Regions from separate parts of the Rhodoferax aquaticus genome, predicted to be linked through region 1. Evidence: predicted binding sites of a transcription regulator. Region 1 holds the regulator's gene; the other holds the start of a gene.
The links. Region 1 encodes LexA, which represses DNA repair genes until DNA is damaged. Its sites were predicted from a motif close to ACTGTATNNNNATACAGT; they were not measured.

Region 1 (7,441 bases):
GTCTGCCCAACAAACCCTTAGCGGATATCGCGGGCCAGCCTATGGTGGTGCGCGTAGCCCAACGGGTGCAATCAGGTGTGCCTGAAGGGACACGCGTGGTGGTGGCATGTGACCACATCAGCATTGCGCAAGCCTGCGCACTCCATGGGGTTGAAGCCATACTGACCCGCGAAGACCATCCTTCTGGAAGCGACCGTTTAGCCGAAGCCTGTGAACTTTTGGCTTTGCCTGACAGCGACATCGTGGTCAATGTGCAGGGTGATGAGCCATTGATTGACCCCACGTTAGTTCAGTCGGTCGCCCAGTTGCTCAGTACCCACCCACAGGCGAGTATGGGTACTGCGGCACATGCGATTGACAATGTCTCGGACTTGGCCAACCCCAATGTCGTTAAGGTGGTCTTGGATGCCCATAACGTTGCGCTTTATTTCAGCCGTGCGCCGATTGCCTGGTGGCGAGATGGTTTTGCAAACGGAATGACGGCCTTACCAAGCCCTGCGCCCCTGAGACACATTGGCATTTATGCATACCGCGTTGGCTTTTTGCGGCAGTTCCCAACGCTGACCGTAGCCCCCATTGAGACCACCGAGGCGTTGGAACAACTCCGTGCGCTATGGCATGGTCACCGCATTGCCGTACACGTGTCCCAGCATGTACCGGGCCCGGGGGTAGACACTGAGCAAGATTTGGAACGTGTGAGAGCAATTTTCTCGCAAAGCCCCCCTAGTCTGTAAGTTAGCGCGTAGGCAGCCCGTGCTATTCTCACGGGTCAATTTACAAGCACCTAGGCACCCTCGGTACCTAGGTCAATAAGGCAAGTTTTAGCTACATCCAAGGATACCCATGAGACTGATTCTGTTGGGCGCACCAGGCGCTGGAAAAGGCACGCAAGCCACCTTCATCTGCCAAAAGTACGGAATCCCCCAGATTTCGACTGGCGACATGCTACGGGCAGCAGTGAAGGCAGGTACTCCCTTAGGTTTGGAGGCCAAGGCGGTCATGGCTTCAGGCGCGTTGGTCAGTGATGGACTGATCATCAACTTGGTCAAGGAACGCTTGACGCAAGCGGACTGCGCCAATGGCTTCTTGTTTGACGGTTTCCCCCGCACGATTCCCCAAGCGGATGCCATGAAAGCGGCCGGGGTGATGCTGGACTATGTCATTGAAATTGACGTCCCGTTTGACGCCATCGTCGAACGTATGAGTGGGCGGCGCTCACATCCGGCATCAGGCCGCACGTACCACATCAAATTCAACCCTCCTGCGACCGAAGGTAAAGATGACGTCACTGGAGAGCCCTTGATTCAACGCGATGACGATCAGGAAGAAACGGTCAAGAAGCGTTTAGATGTTTACAGCGCACAGACCCGCCCACTGGTGGATTACTACTCGCAATGGGCACGCCAAGAGCCCGCCATCGCCCCCAAGTACCGCGCTATTAGCGGCGTAGGTAACGTTGATGCCATTACCGCACGTGTCATGGAAGCCCTTAGCAGCTAACACACAGTCGGCAACCGTGCACCAGAAAGGCCGCTTTATGCGGCCTTTTGCATTTGCATCAACCCATCAGTTCCAAAATGAGGGCAATGCGCGCCTTCACTGGCGACAACGCACCCGCATGTGGCAAGGCATCCGATGCGCTTGCCGCAATCACAGCACCGTTGGCACAACGCGAGCAACGGACCACGCGTATGCCTAGTTCCTGTGCCTCACGCAAGGCGCTTTCCAAATCTGCCTGAATCGTGCCATTGCCAGTGCCGGCCACCACGATCCCGCGCAATGGGTGAGCTTCTGTACTTGCGTCAGCACACAATGCTCTTACCATGGCACCGGATGCACCCGCATAGTTCATCACGACGTCTACGCGCGGCCACACATGCCCCGCCTTCGGCTCAAACTGCAGAGTAAGTCCTTGGTGGACGCCCGGCCATGGGTGCAATTGACGCACCAGACCCTCTTCCACGAAGCCCAAAGGCCCAGCCTCCCCAGAGTCAAATGCATCCAACTTGTACGTGTGCACCTTGCGCACATGGGCCGCATCATGCACGGTGCCCGCGCACACCGCCATTACGCCGTGAGCCCCCGGCGTTAGCACAAGGGCCACGGCATCCAAGAGGTTTTGAGGTCCGTCTGGCGTCATCGACGATGCGGGACGCATGGCACACGTCAGTACAACTGGCTTTTCCGAAAGGCCCACAGTAGACAAGGTGCGAGACAAGAAAAAAGCCGTTTCTTCAAGGGTGTCCGTACCGTGCGTCACCACAATGCCTACGACATCGCGGTCCGCCAAATGATCTTGTATTCGGGCATGCAAGGCCGCCCACTCAACAAACCCCATGTCCTTGCTGTCCACTTGGGCCACCTGCTCAGACACCAACACGCGTCCGTCGAGTTGGCTTTTCAAGCGAGGAACAGATGCCAGCAGCTGATCGACCGCCACTTGTGCGGCGCTATACCCCACATTGTCTGAAGCATCACTGGCCGTACCTGCAATGGTTCCCCCGGTTCCCAGAAAAACGACTTTCCCTTGTTTTTTTGCGCTCATAGCTTGTCAATCTCATAAAACTGATTAAAAATACAGTTACTGTATATTGCAACAGCTGTTAAAGATAACAGTAGTCACCTATGCAGACCTAAGGAGTCAGTATGCTTGATAGTCCCAAACTCACGGCCCGGCAGCAACAGATATTTGAACTCATCCAAACCGCCATCGCGCAAACAGGAGCCCCCCCTACCCGGGCCGAAATTGCCAGCGAGTTAGGTTTTAAGTCAGCGAATGCAGCCGAGGAGCATTTACAAGCCTTGGCCCGCAAAGGTGTCATTGAATTGGTTAGTGGCACGTCGCGCGGCATTCGCATCAAGAGCAATGCGGCTCAATCGCCGTTTGGCTCCCGCGAAAAGTACTCGATGTCGCTTCCAGGCTTCGGGCAACTCTCACTTCCATTGGTGGGCCGTGTAGCGGCTGGTTCACCCATATTGGCGCAAGAGCATGTAGACCAAAGCTACTTCGTGGAGAGCAGCTTGTTTCAACATCGCCCTGACTATTTGCTAAGAGTACGTGGCATGTCGATGCGCGACGCAGGCATTATGGACGGCGACTTGTTGGCAGTACAGGCGACCAAAGATGCGAAGAACGGGCAAATCATCGTTGCCCGCCTAGGTGATGAAGTCACTGTAAAGCGCTTTCGCCGCAACAAACACCTGATTGAGTTACACCCGGAGAACCCAGACTACCAAACCATCGTGGTAGAGCCAGGTGAGTCGTTTGAAATTGAAGGGCTCGCTGTAGGGCTGATTCGCAACACCATGCTCATGTAACTGCTGATCAAGTGCTTGTAGCTATGAACCTCGCCTTCATTACCCATACCGCGCTGGCGGCATTGACCAAGCAGTTTGGTCGCCGCTCAGCTCCCAAGCCAACCGAGCCGGTGCAAAGTATCTTCACTACAGACTTCGCAACGTCCAGAACTCTGCAACTTGGAAGCTACTCAAGCAAGTCACTTCAGAAAACGTACGGTTTGCGAGTCGCGAAACCCGTTCGCGTGTTGCGCGTTATCGAGCGCGACAGCGCGCATTTTGGTCACGGCCGTTTGGTGATGTCCGGAAGAATGGCTGACGTGTGTGCTGAGCTAGACAGATTGGTTGCGTTAGAAGCTACGGCACAGTAGATAGCCCACCATAACCTAGCACAAAGGCGCGCCGGAAGACTATTAAATACTAGCGTTTTCACGGAGTCCCAACTGGCGATAACAGCAGCCTAAGACAAGGCACAATGTGTGCTATGAATATTGTGATTCTGGATGATTATCAGGACGCTGTGCGCAAGCTCGCGTGCGCTGACAAGCTGGATGCGTACCAAGCCAAGGTGTACACCAATACCGTCAAAGGGCAAGGTCAACTCGCAGTTCGACTCAAAGATGCTGACATCATCGTTCTTATCCGTGACCGATCGCAGATCAGCAAGTTACTGATCGAAAAACTTCCCAAGCTCAAGCTTATCTCGCTGACCGGGCGAATGGGGGGCTACATTGACGTTGCTGCATGTACTGAACGAGGCATCGCAGTGGCAGAAGGGGTTGAAACATCAGGCGCAACCGCCGAACTCACATGGGCATTGGTGATGGCCGCGATGCGCAGGCTACCTCAGTACATTGGCAACCTCAAACACGGTGCTTGGCAGCAATCAGGACTTAAGTCAGGGGCAATGCCTGCCAATTTCGGTCTGGGCAGCGTACTACGAGATAAAACATTGGGGATTTGGGGCTACGGCAACGTAGGTCAGCTTGTTGCTGGCTACGGTAAGGCATTTGGCATGAAGGTATTGGTATGGGGAAGCGAGACCAGCCAAAAAAACGCCGAGCACGATGGCCATGTGGCGGCTACAAGCCGCGAAGAATTCTTTAGCCAATCTGACGTTTTGTCTTTGCACCTCAAATGCAACCCGTCAACCCGGCACATCATTACCCACGCTGATTTGGCCTTAATGAAGCCTACATCACTGCTGGTCAACACAAGCCACACCGAATTGATTGAGACAGACGCTTTGATTGGTGGCCTCAACCGCGGTCGGCCCGGTATGGCCGCTGTGGACATCTTTGAAACCGAGCCAATCTTGCAAGGGCATGCCTTGCTCAGACTAGAGAATTGCCTTTGCACTCCCCACATTGGGTATGTAGAACAAACGAGCTATGAACATATGTTCAGCGTGGCGTTTGACAATGTTGCCAACTTCATAAAGGGGACACCTTCGAACATCGTCAACCCTGGTGCTTTACAGGTGCGCAGATAAGCGAAGCGTCATTCAGGCTTGGGCGGCTCGAAGTTGATTAAGTTATCGGACTGCTCCGAAAGATCTAAATCGAGAGCCAGATCCACAGACGTCGTGGCCACAGCATGCGAAGGTGCCTCTAGAACACTAGACAGCGCGAGTGCAGGTGCTTGGGGAACAGGCCTCACACTGAAGGGCACCAAGACCGACTCAGACGGAGCCATGACCCTCTTGAGCACTGCATGAAGCATCAGCAAGTCTTTGAATGCGTCCAAAGTGACGTTGGCGCTCAAAGGCAACTGTGGATCTCGCACCAAACAGCGTTCCATATAGCCCAAAGCGTCTGGAGATGGCCAAAGCTCTGTCAGCTGCGCGCATAGCTGAGGATAGCTGTCCAAGGCAGCGCTTTCAGCGGTGAAAATTTCAAACTCAGGGACGTAACCTGTAAAGCATGCGTTGAACTTTTCACGGTATGTATCAAACGCCGGTTTACGGCTCAAGGTATGCAAAACGTTCAGCAAGTCTAGGTACACCAGCGGATCGGCTTCTTCTGCGTCCCGAATATGGCCTTCCAGGACTGCTAGCGCCTCATCGTACTGGCCCAAGGCCACGTAAAAGTCTGCTTGATGGCGAACGTCAATCAGCTCTTTCGCTTTGACCGCCCGCATACCGCTGTCTGTGCTGTGCGCGAAATCTCGTTGCCTGAAACCTTGGCTGCTTTGCGCTGGCAACGCAAACGCCGATAGCAAAGAGTCAGGGGAAGCACGGCCATCGCTTGCATCCTTCGACACATGCGCAGGCATTTCAACTCTCGCTTCTGCCAAAGACTCCAGTTTCGCCTTCGCTGAACTGGAAGCCTCTGCAGGCTTGCTCTTGGGTGCACCAGCAGCTTCATCCAAGCCCAAGATGCTGTTGTGAATGGAGCTCTCGTCAGCGAACTCCCCCCGCCACCAAGGCGATTCTGTGGTTGCGCTGGCGGCTTTGCGCCTCAATACCCAAAAGCCACCTACGGTCGCAAAGCTCAACAGAGCGATAAGTCCGTAAATGACCGGATTGGCATAGCGCTCAGACTCCGCCTTGTCCAAACGCGCTACCAAGTCAGTAATCGACTTTTGGTTATCTGTAGTCTGCTGTTGGAGCTGCTTGAGCTTAGTTTCGGTGGCTTGAGCATTCTGCGCGTCTTTAAGCACATCCTCAGGAGACGCAGTAAGCGCTTTCCAAACAATGGTGGCATCGGCACGCAGTTTTGCGTCTTCTTTTGGCTCTGAGCGCAACTCGTCACTCGACTTCAATACGGGATCGAGCTCGACCGACAGGTCCAAAGACTCTAGCTTCAGCCTGGCCTTCTGCGAAGGGATCTGCTTGCTTTGTTTATGCCCTTCTACCCTTGGGCTGGGAGTCTTCTCAGTGGCGACCAATGCCTGGCCCGACTTCCCCACTCCGCTCGGTCTTTGGCTGGCACGCAGGGCAGCTAAGCCGCCTCCTTTATTTTGCTCTTGGCCGGACTCCTTCTCGCCCCCCGCTACAGACTGTTTTTTAGAGCCCACGTCACCTGCTTGCCCTGTAGCAACGGTCACGCTTGGGGTTAGTGGCCCCCGTCCCACTGGGCTTTGTGCAGCAGGTTCGCTCGGCATATCCGCCAGCAAAACGTATTTGCGTGTCGCCTGAAGGCCACAGCCCGAACGCAGATACACCGTGACTACGGGCTCATCAATGCGCTGGCGCACAAGCACACGGACTACTGAATCGGAACCTTGTTGGGTTGCGGAGCTACTGACGGAAACGCGAGCGGGATCTACACGGTTATCTCCGTAATAGACGTCGGCGTTAAAACAAAGCGCGCTGGCATCTTCATCTGCAGCAATTTGCACGGGCACCGCTACTTCCAACTCTTGTCCCAATAACGCAGGGCCGCGAACCCGGCCCAAAGTAATCGCAGAACTTCCCGCCACCGTCAAGAGTAGCACCACACCCACACCAAAATGCTTTAAACTTAAACTAAGTTTTCGCTTCATTTATGCTGCACTTTTTTACAAACTAGCTTGATCCTACCGTGTTCAGGTCACCCCAGTCGGCGGCAATACGCGCAAACCACCCACTATTCCACTATTCAACACCAATTTGCTATGTCACTTCAATACAAAAACGTCGCGGTTGTAGGTGCAGGTGCCATGGGGCGTGGCATTGCCCAGATTGCGGCGCAAGCCGGTAGCCAGGTGTATCTATTTGATTTAGACCCGGCTGCCGTGCAAGCGGCCATCCAGCAGCTGCAAGGGCAATGGCAAAAGCTGTGCGACAAGCAACGCATCAGCCAAGAGTTGGCGCACACCTATGCAGGCCGCCTGCAAAGCGCTGCAGCGCTGCAAGACCTCGCCGACTGTGATTTGGTTGTAGAAGCGGTGGTGGAGCGTTTGGACATCAAAGCCCGGTTGTTCAAAGACCTAGAAGCCATCGTGGCGCCCACCGCCGTGTTGGCTAGCAATACGTCCTCCCTGTCTATCACTGCTATCGCCGCCGCATTGAAAACGCCGCAACGATTTGCGGGCTACCACTTCTTCAACCCTGTGCCCTTGATGAAGGTGGTCGAGGTTATTGGCGGCCTCAAGACAGATGGTGCTGTGATTGAAGGATTGCGCACCTACGCCAAGCAAATGGGGCACGCCCCAGTGATCG
Region 2 (7,441 bases), 1.4 Mb from region 1:
CATTGAGCAGCAAGTGCAGGCTGATCTTGCGCCCAAAGAGTGTTTGCGCGCAGGTCCATTTGACGATGCGCAAGCCGCTGCACTGCGCAATGTCTTGGAGGGTGCACTGCCTGCCGGTTCCTGGCAGTTGGACACGGTGACCTTACCCGCGCGGTGGATCATTTACATGGGCAAGTTTGCCAATACCGACGCGATGGCCAAAAAGAAGGCCGAACTGGCGGCCATGCGCCTCAAAACCGAGCCACTCAACAACCCCTCGCTGGAGTTGGGTCTGTCTTTGGGGGGCTTTGAGACGCAGGCTAGCGCTGGAGCCGAGTTGCAGCGGCTGAACCAGCGTGGCATCCGCACCGCGCGGGTGGTGCAAGAGCGCGAGGAAAGTCGCACCACACAGCTCAAGCTGCCAGCGGTGAACGAATCCTTGAAGGCACGCGTGGCAGACATCAAACCTGCTTTGCTGGGCCACCCACTCAAAAGCTGTTCTTAGAAGCTAGCTGCCGCTGGGCGAGAAGCGCACAGTTAGGCATGCTCCCGGCTGGGGCTGGCCGGGGCGGCAGTCGTCGATGGTGACCGTGGCTTGGTGTTGGCGTGCGATTTCCAGCACGATGGGAAGTCCCAGTCCAGAGCCATCAGCCTCGGTACCCAAGACCCGGTAAAAGGGTTGGAACACCAGTTCACGCTCCGCGGCCGGTATACCGGGACCCGAGTTTTCTACTTGCAGGACGGGGACTTTGCTAAACGGGTCTACCAACACCCGGGTGGTGATGACACCCGGTGTCTCGGCGCTAGAGGGCGTGTAGTTGATCGCGTTATCCACTAAGTTGCGGATCATTTCCTTGATCAAGGTGGGGTTGCCTGCAATCGTGCCGCCTGCGGTGCCGGGTTGCACACCTTCGTAGCCAACATCAATCTCTTTGTCCATGGCGCGGGGCGCGCAGTCGCGGGTGACTTCCATGGTGAGTTTTGCCAAATCACACGGTTGCTGCGCCAAGACCGCGCCACTGCTCTCGGCGCGAGCCAGCGCCAGCAGCTGGTTGACGGTATGGGTGGCCCGGATGCTGGAGCGGCCAATTTGGCGCAAGGACTGTTTCAGGTCTTCGGCGTTGGCTCCTTCACGTTGGGCCAAGTCGGCCTGCATGCGCAGACCCGCCAGCGGCGTTTTGAGCTGGTGCGCTGCATCTGCCAAGAACCGTTTTTGCGTGGCGATGGAGTCTTTCAGGCGCAGTAGCAAATCATTCACAGACTCTACCAATGGCGCAACTTCGAGGGGCACGGCCTGGGCGTCTAAAGCGCTCAGGTCATCAGGACTACGTGCCCGAATACGCTCTTCGAGCCGGTTCAGCGGTTTGATGGCTTGCACCAACGCGAGCCACACCAGCAGGACAGCCAGGGGCAAGATAACAAACTGGGGCAGCATCACGCCCTTCACAATTTCGGTGGCCAAGACCGAGCGTTTGTCCATGGTTTCTGCTACTTGCACCAAGGCCGGTTTGCCTTGCGCCACGTCCAGCCTGACCCACATGTAGGCTACTTTCAGATCTACGCCTTTGTATTCGGCGTCACGCATGTGGATTTCACCGACCGCCAAACGGTCGTCATCGGGGGGGCTAGGCAGGTTACGCTCGCCGCTGAGGTACTCGCCATCGGAGCCCAGTACTTGGTAGTACACCGTGTCTGCATCGTCTGCGCGCAAAAGCTCTCGGGCAGGCAGGGGGAGTGAAAACTGCGCTCGGCTCTTGTTGACCGTGATCAGCTGTGCGAGTGCCCCCACGTTGTACTCAAGGGCCCTGTCAAAGGGCTTGCCGGCTATGCCTTGCGCCACGAGCCAGGTGAGCACCAAGCTCACGGGCCACAGCAACAGTAGAGGCGTGAGCATCCAGTCCAAAATCTCCCCAAAAAGGGAACGTTGCTCACGTTGAAAGATCTTCACGTAGACGACTCCGTCAACCGTGTGGGGCCAGTGAGTGGGCTAGGCTCAGTTCGGGATCTTTTCAAGGCAGTACCCTAGGCCGCGAACGGTGGCGATGCGGATAGGGCCCTTTTCTATTTTTTTGCGTAGACGGTGGATGTAAACCTCAATGGCATTGTTGCTCACTTCTTCGCCCCATTCGCACAGGCGCTCTACCAACTGGTCTTTGCTCACCAGGCGGCCAGTGCGTTGCAGCAAGACCTCCAAGAGCCCCAGCTCTCGGGCAGATAACTCCACCATCTTGCCGTCAATCGTGGCGACTCGGCCCGCTTGGTCGTAGAGCAAAGGCCCGTGCTTGATGTTGCTGCTGCTGGCGCCCATGCCTCGCCGCACTAAAGCGCGTACGCGGGCTTCCAGCTCTTGCAGGCTAAAGGGTTTGGCCATGTAGTCGTCAGCGCCGTAGTCGAGGCCTTTGACACGTTCATCCACGCTGTCTGCCGCGGTCAAAATGAGCACGGGCAACGAAGAACCTCGCCCGCGCAATTTCTTGAGTACTTCTAGGCCGTGCATCTTTGGCAGGCCCAAGTCCAGGATGAGCAGGTCAAACTCGGTGTTGGTCATGAGGGCTGCGTCCGCCTCGGTGCCGCTTGCCACATGGTCCACGGCGGCGCCTGCACTGCGCAGCCCGCGCATCAGCCCGTCCGCCAAAACCTGGTCATCTTCAGCAATGAGAATTCGCATGTGTGTCTCCTGTATGGCGCTTGCTGTGTGTCTTGCGGTTGTGCAGCGCTCTTGGCCTATTCTAGGTCTAGCGAAGCCTGGCTCTGTGCGCCTTACTGGCTGCTGTAAGCCTCTAAGCCTATGGTGACCACGGTGACTACTTCCGCACCTATGGACTGGCGCATTTCTTCTTCTGCTTGCCGTACTGCATCTCGGTAGGCACCCAACCATGCGAGTCCAGTTGCGGTGAATTGGACCCAACGCGCGCGCGCATCGCTAGGGTCGGGGCCGCGCTCCACCATGCCCCAGGCCTCACAGGTGTTCACCAAAGCGCCCATCGCCTGTTTGCTCATGCCCGCGCGTTGCGCGAGGTCGGTCAAGCGCGCCCCGTCTGCGTTTAAGTGCCGCGTGATGTGGATGTGGGCTGCGCCCAGTTGGTCTCGTGCCACGAGGTTGGACAGGCCCAAGGACACGCCAGGGTGCTGTGCCATGAGTTGCGACACCCTGGCATCAAAGCGCGCCAAGGCCAAGCGCAACCAATGGCCGACATGGGCGTCTTGGAACGTGGGGTTCGGTGAGGATGTAGGCATGCCTCAAATAGTAAAGCAAACTGACTAAAAAACAAGATTGTGCGTTTGCAAACAGCGTTGTAAACTACTGTTCAAGTATCCAGCCTGTATTTAAAACCACTGTTTATCTGACGCCTTGTACGCCCCATTTTTTAGGAGAATTTCCATGGACGCACCCGTTAAAGCCCCTGTTAATGCTGAAAAAGCCAAAGCCCTGCAAGCTGCCCTGGCCCAGATTGAAAAGCAGTTTGGCAAAGGCACCATCATGCGCTTGGGTGAGGGCGAGGTGATTGAAGACATCCAAGTGGTGTCCACCGGCTCCTTGGGGCTGGACATTGCCCTGGGCGTGGGTGGTCTGCCCCGTGGCCGCGTGATCGAAATTTATGGCCCAGAGTCCAGCGGAAAAACTACTTTGACCCTGCAAGTGATTGCCGAGATGCAAAAGCTAGCCGGCACCTGCGCATTTGTGGATGCTGAACATGCCTTGGACATTCAATACGCCCAAAATCTGGGCGTCAATCTGCAAGAGTTGCTGATCAGCCAACCCGATACCGGTGAGCAAGCATTGGAGATTGTGGATAGCTTGGTGCGCTCCGGCGCGGTGGATTTGATTGTGGTGGACTCCGTGGCTGCCTTGACGCCCAAGGCAGAGTTGGAAGGCGAAATGGGTGACTCCTTGCCTGGTTTGCAAGCCCGTTTGATGAGCCAAGCCCTGCGCAAGCTCACCGCCCACATCAAAAAGACCAACTGCACCGTTATCTTCATCAACCAAATCCGCATGAAGATTGGTGTGATGTTTGGCAGCCCTGAGACCACTACGGGTGGCAATGCGCTGAAGTTCTACGCCTCCGTGCGTTTGGACATTCGTCGCACCGGCACCATCAAAAAGGGCGAGGAATCTATCGGCAACGAGACCAAAGTCAAAGTGGTCAAGAACAAGGTCAGCCCTCCGTTCAAAACCGCCGAGTTCGACATTTTGTTTGGTGAAGGTATCAGCCGCCACGGCGAGATCATCGACATGGGTGTGAACGCCGGCATCTTGGAAAAGTCGGGTGCTTGGTATGCCTACAAGGGCGAAAAAATTGGCCAAGGCCGTGACAACTCCCGTGAGTTCTTGCGCGAAAACCCAGACTTGGCCATTGAGATTGAAAACAAGGTGCGTGAGTCACTCGGTATTCCTTTGCTAGCCGTGGATGTTGCGCCTAAGGCCAAAGCGTCTTCCAAGAAGCAAGATAAAGCCGAAAAGGCAGAGTAAGCCCATGTGGATTGCGCAAGCAGCTCTCATTGTTGTAGCGCTATTGCGTAAGTTCCAAGGGCGGCACTGATGGCGATGCCACCCTTGTCGCTCAAAGGCCGGGCCTTGCGCTTGCTCAGCGGGCGCGAGTACTCGCGCGCTGAGCTAGAAAAGCGCTTGCAAAGCTACGAAGAAGAGCCCGGGAGTTTGGCGCTGGCCTTGGATGATTTGCAGTCCAAAGGCTTTATCAGCGAGCAGCGCGTTCTGGAGTCGGTGGTCCATAGGCGGGCCTCCAAGCTCGGGGCATCACGCATACGCCAAGAGTTGCACAGCAAAGGCCTGGCCCCTGAGGCAGTGGCGCAGGCGGTCGACCAGCTGCGTGCCACCGAGCTAGAGCGCGCCAAAGAGGTTTGGCGCAAAAAGTTTGCAGAACCCGCCCTAGACCCCGCAGGCCGCGCCAAGCAAATGCGCTTTCTCGCCGCGCGCGGTTTTGGTGGCGACACCATTCGCCGGGTGGTCGCTGGCGACGATGACTAGTGCCAAAAAGTGGCACTAGCGCTCATGGATACTGGGAAGCCAGCTATCAATAGCATAGTGCGCGAGATGGGGGTCTAGGCCTTACAGGTCCAGCATCAGCTTCAAGTTTTGCACCGCCGCGCCACTGGCGCCTTTACCCAGGTTGTCCAGCCGGGCCACCAGCACAGCGTGGGCAAAGCCATCGGCCTTGGCGTCATTGGCAAACACACGCAGCTCCATCTTGTTGGTGTTGGCCAGCGCCACGGCGTCTAGTTTCAAGTCGGCGGTGGCGGGTTCTACCGTGACCCACTCGCTGCCCGCGTAGTGCGTTTGCAGTGCGGCATGCAAGTCTTGGGCGGAGGGCGCGCCGGGCAAAGTGTCCAAATGCAAAGGCAGCTGCACCAGCATGCCTTGGGCAAAGTTGCCGACTGACGGCGTGAACAGCGGTCTGCGGGTCAAGCCCGTGTAGCGCATGATTTCGCCAATATGCTTGTGCTTAAGCCCCAGGGCGTAGAGCTCCATGGGTGGTGCGTTGCCTTGTTCATAGGCCTCAATCATGGTGCGCCCGCCGCCCGTATAGCCGCTGATAGAAGGGAGGCACACCGGGAAATCGGCGGGAATCAAGCCCGCATCTACCAAAGGGCGCAGCAGGGCAATGGCACCTGTGGCGTAGCAGCCGGGGTTAGACACCCGCCAAGCGGATTGCACAGCTTGCGCCTGACCTGCACACAGTTCTGGAAAGCCATAGACCCAACCGTCTGCGGTGCGGTGGGCGGTTGACGCATCAATGATGCGGGGGCCTGCTGCACCGGTTTCGGCGTTCATAGCGTCGATGATGGCCACGGTCTCTTTGGCTGCGTCGTCGTGCAGGCAAAGCACGACCAAGTCAGCCTGGGCCAACAACGCGCGCTTGGCGGCGGCGTCTTTGCGCAGGGCCGGGTCAATGCTGATGAGCGCAATGCCAGCCATGGTTTGTAGCCGGTCGCGGATTTGAAGACCGGTGGTGCCAGCTTCGCCGTCAATAAATATCTTCTTCATATTGGGTGCTAAATAGAGTTAAATGCGGCTTAAATCCGTGCTTCAAACAAGCCCGAGAACCGTGCTTGTAAGGCGCCAACAAGGTTTGTGCGACGCAACATGATACATTTCCCCTGTTAAACGTCCGGTGCCGTGGGCATACCCCAGTGGTATTGCAGCACGGTGAAAATCATCCGTTCCTGAGAGAGCCCTCATGAAGATTCACGAATACCAAGGCAAGGAAATCTTGCGCCAATTCGGTGTGCCCACTCCCCGCGGCATTCCGGCTTTCACGGTGCAAGAAGCCGTGGAAGCAGCCCAAAAATTGGGAGGTCCTGTCTGGGTGGTCAAAGCCCAAATCCACGCGGGAGGGCGCGGCAAGGGTGGTGGCGTGAAGGTCGCCAAGTCCATCGAGGATGTGAAGCGTCTGGCGGGCGAAATTTTGGGCATGCAGCTCAAGACCCACCAAACCGGCCCTGAGGGGCAAAAGGTTCGCCGCCTGTACATTGAAGACGGCGCAGACATCAACAAAGAATACTACGTGTCCATCGTGACTGACCGTGCCACGCAGAAGCTGGCATTTATCGCGTCAAGCGAAGGCGGCATGGACATTGAAGAAGTGGCGCACTCCACGCCCGAGAAAATCATCACTGAGTTCATCGATCCCTTGACAGGTCTCAGTGATGAACAAGCCAAGAAAATTTCCGACGGTATTGGCATGCCTGCCGACTCCACGGCACAAGCGGTGGACATCTTCCAAAAGCTCTACAAGTGCTACATGGACACTGACGCGTCTTTGGTGGAAATCAACCCACTGAACCGCGACAGCAAAGGCAATGTGATGGCTTTGGACGCTAAGTTCAACTTCGACGCCAACGCATTGTTCCGCCACCCCGAGATCGTGGCTTACCGCGATCTGGACGAAGAAGATCCGGCCGAAGTGGAAGCATCCAAGTTTGACTTGGCCTACATCAGCTTGGACGGCAACATCGGTTGCTTGGTCAATGGTGCGGGTTTGGCCATGGCCACCATGGACACCATCAAGTTGTTTGGTGCTGAACCCGCCAACTTCTTGGACGTGGGCGGCGGTGCTACCCCTGAAAAAGTGACAGAAGCCTTCAAGATCATGTTGAAGAACGACAAGGTCAAGGCCATTTTGGTCAATATCTTCGGCGGCATCATGAAGTGCGACACCATTGCCACCGGCGTGATCACCGCTTGTAAGGCAGTGAACTTGAGCGTGCCTTTGGTGGTTCGCATGAAGGGTACCAACGAAGAGCTGGGCAAAAAAATGCTGGCCGAGTCTGGTTTGCCCATCATCAGCGCCGACACCATGGCCGATGCGGCACAAAAAGTGGTAGCCGCCGTCAATGCCGCAGCCTAAGGAATAGAACCATGTCGATTCTTATCAATAAAGACACCAAAGTTATCACCCAAGGTATTACTGGCAAGACTGGCCAGTTCCATACCGAAAAATGC

Region 2: the regulator LexA is predicted to act here: its motif matches at 3,300-3,317, upstream of recA (recombinase RecA).

The regions. Positions count from the first base shown of each region.
Region 1 is NZ_CP036282.1:1,630,911-1,638,351, reverse strand. Features, by position in the region: gene kdsB (3-deoxy-manno-octulosonate cytidylyltransferase) at 1-734, shown strand, start outside; gene adk (adenylate kinase) at 844-1,500, shown strand; gene EXZ61_RS07610 (asparaginase) at 1,559-2,545, opposite strand; gene lexA (transcriptional repressor LexA) at 2,647-3,318, shown strand; gene EXZ61_RS07600 (hypothetical protein) at 3,342-3,668, shown strand; gene EXZ61_RS07595 (D-2-hydroxyacid dehydrogenase family protein) at 3,782-4,789, shown strand; gene EXZ61_RS07590 (hypothetical protein) at 4,798-6,783, opposite strand; gene EXZ61_RS07585 (3-hydroxyacyl-CoA dehydrogenase) at 6,895-7,441, shown strand, end outside.
Region 2 is NZ_CP036282.1:215,654-223,094, forward strand. Features, by position in the region: gene EXZ61_RS01015 (SPOR domain-containing protein) at 1-484, shown strand, start outside; gene EXZ61_RS01020 (sensor histidine kinase) at 488-1,927, opposite strand; gene EXZ61_RS01025 (response regulator) at 1,973-2,647, opposite strand; gene EXZ61_RS01030 (MarR family winged helix-turn-helix transcriptional regulator) at 2,740-3,216, opposite strand; gene recA (recombinase RecA) at 3,362-4,450, shown strand; gene recX (recombination regulator RecX) at 4,520-4,966, shown strand; gene argC (N-acetyl-gamma-glutamyl-phosphate reductase) at 5,048-5,983, opposite strand; gene sucC (ADP-forming succinate--CoA ligase subunit beta) at 6,177-7,346, shown strand; gene sucD (succinate--CoA ligase subunit alpha) at 7,358-7,441, shown strand, end outside.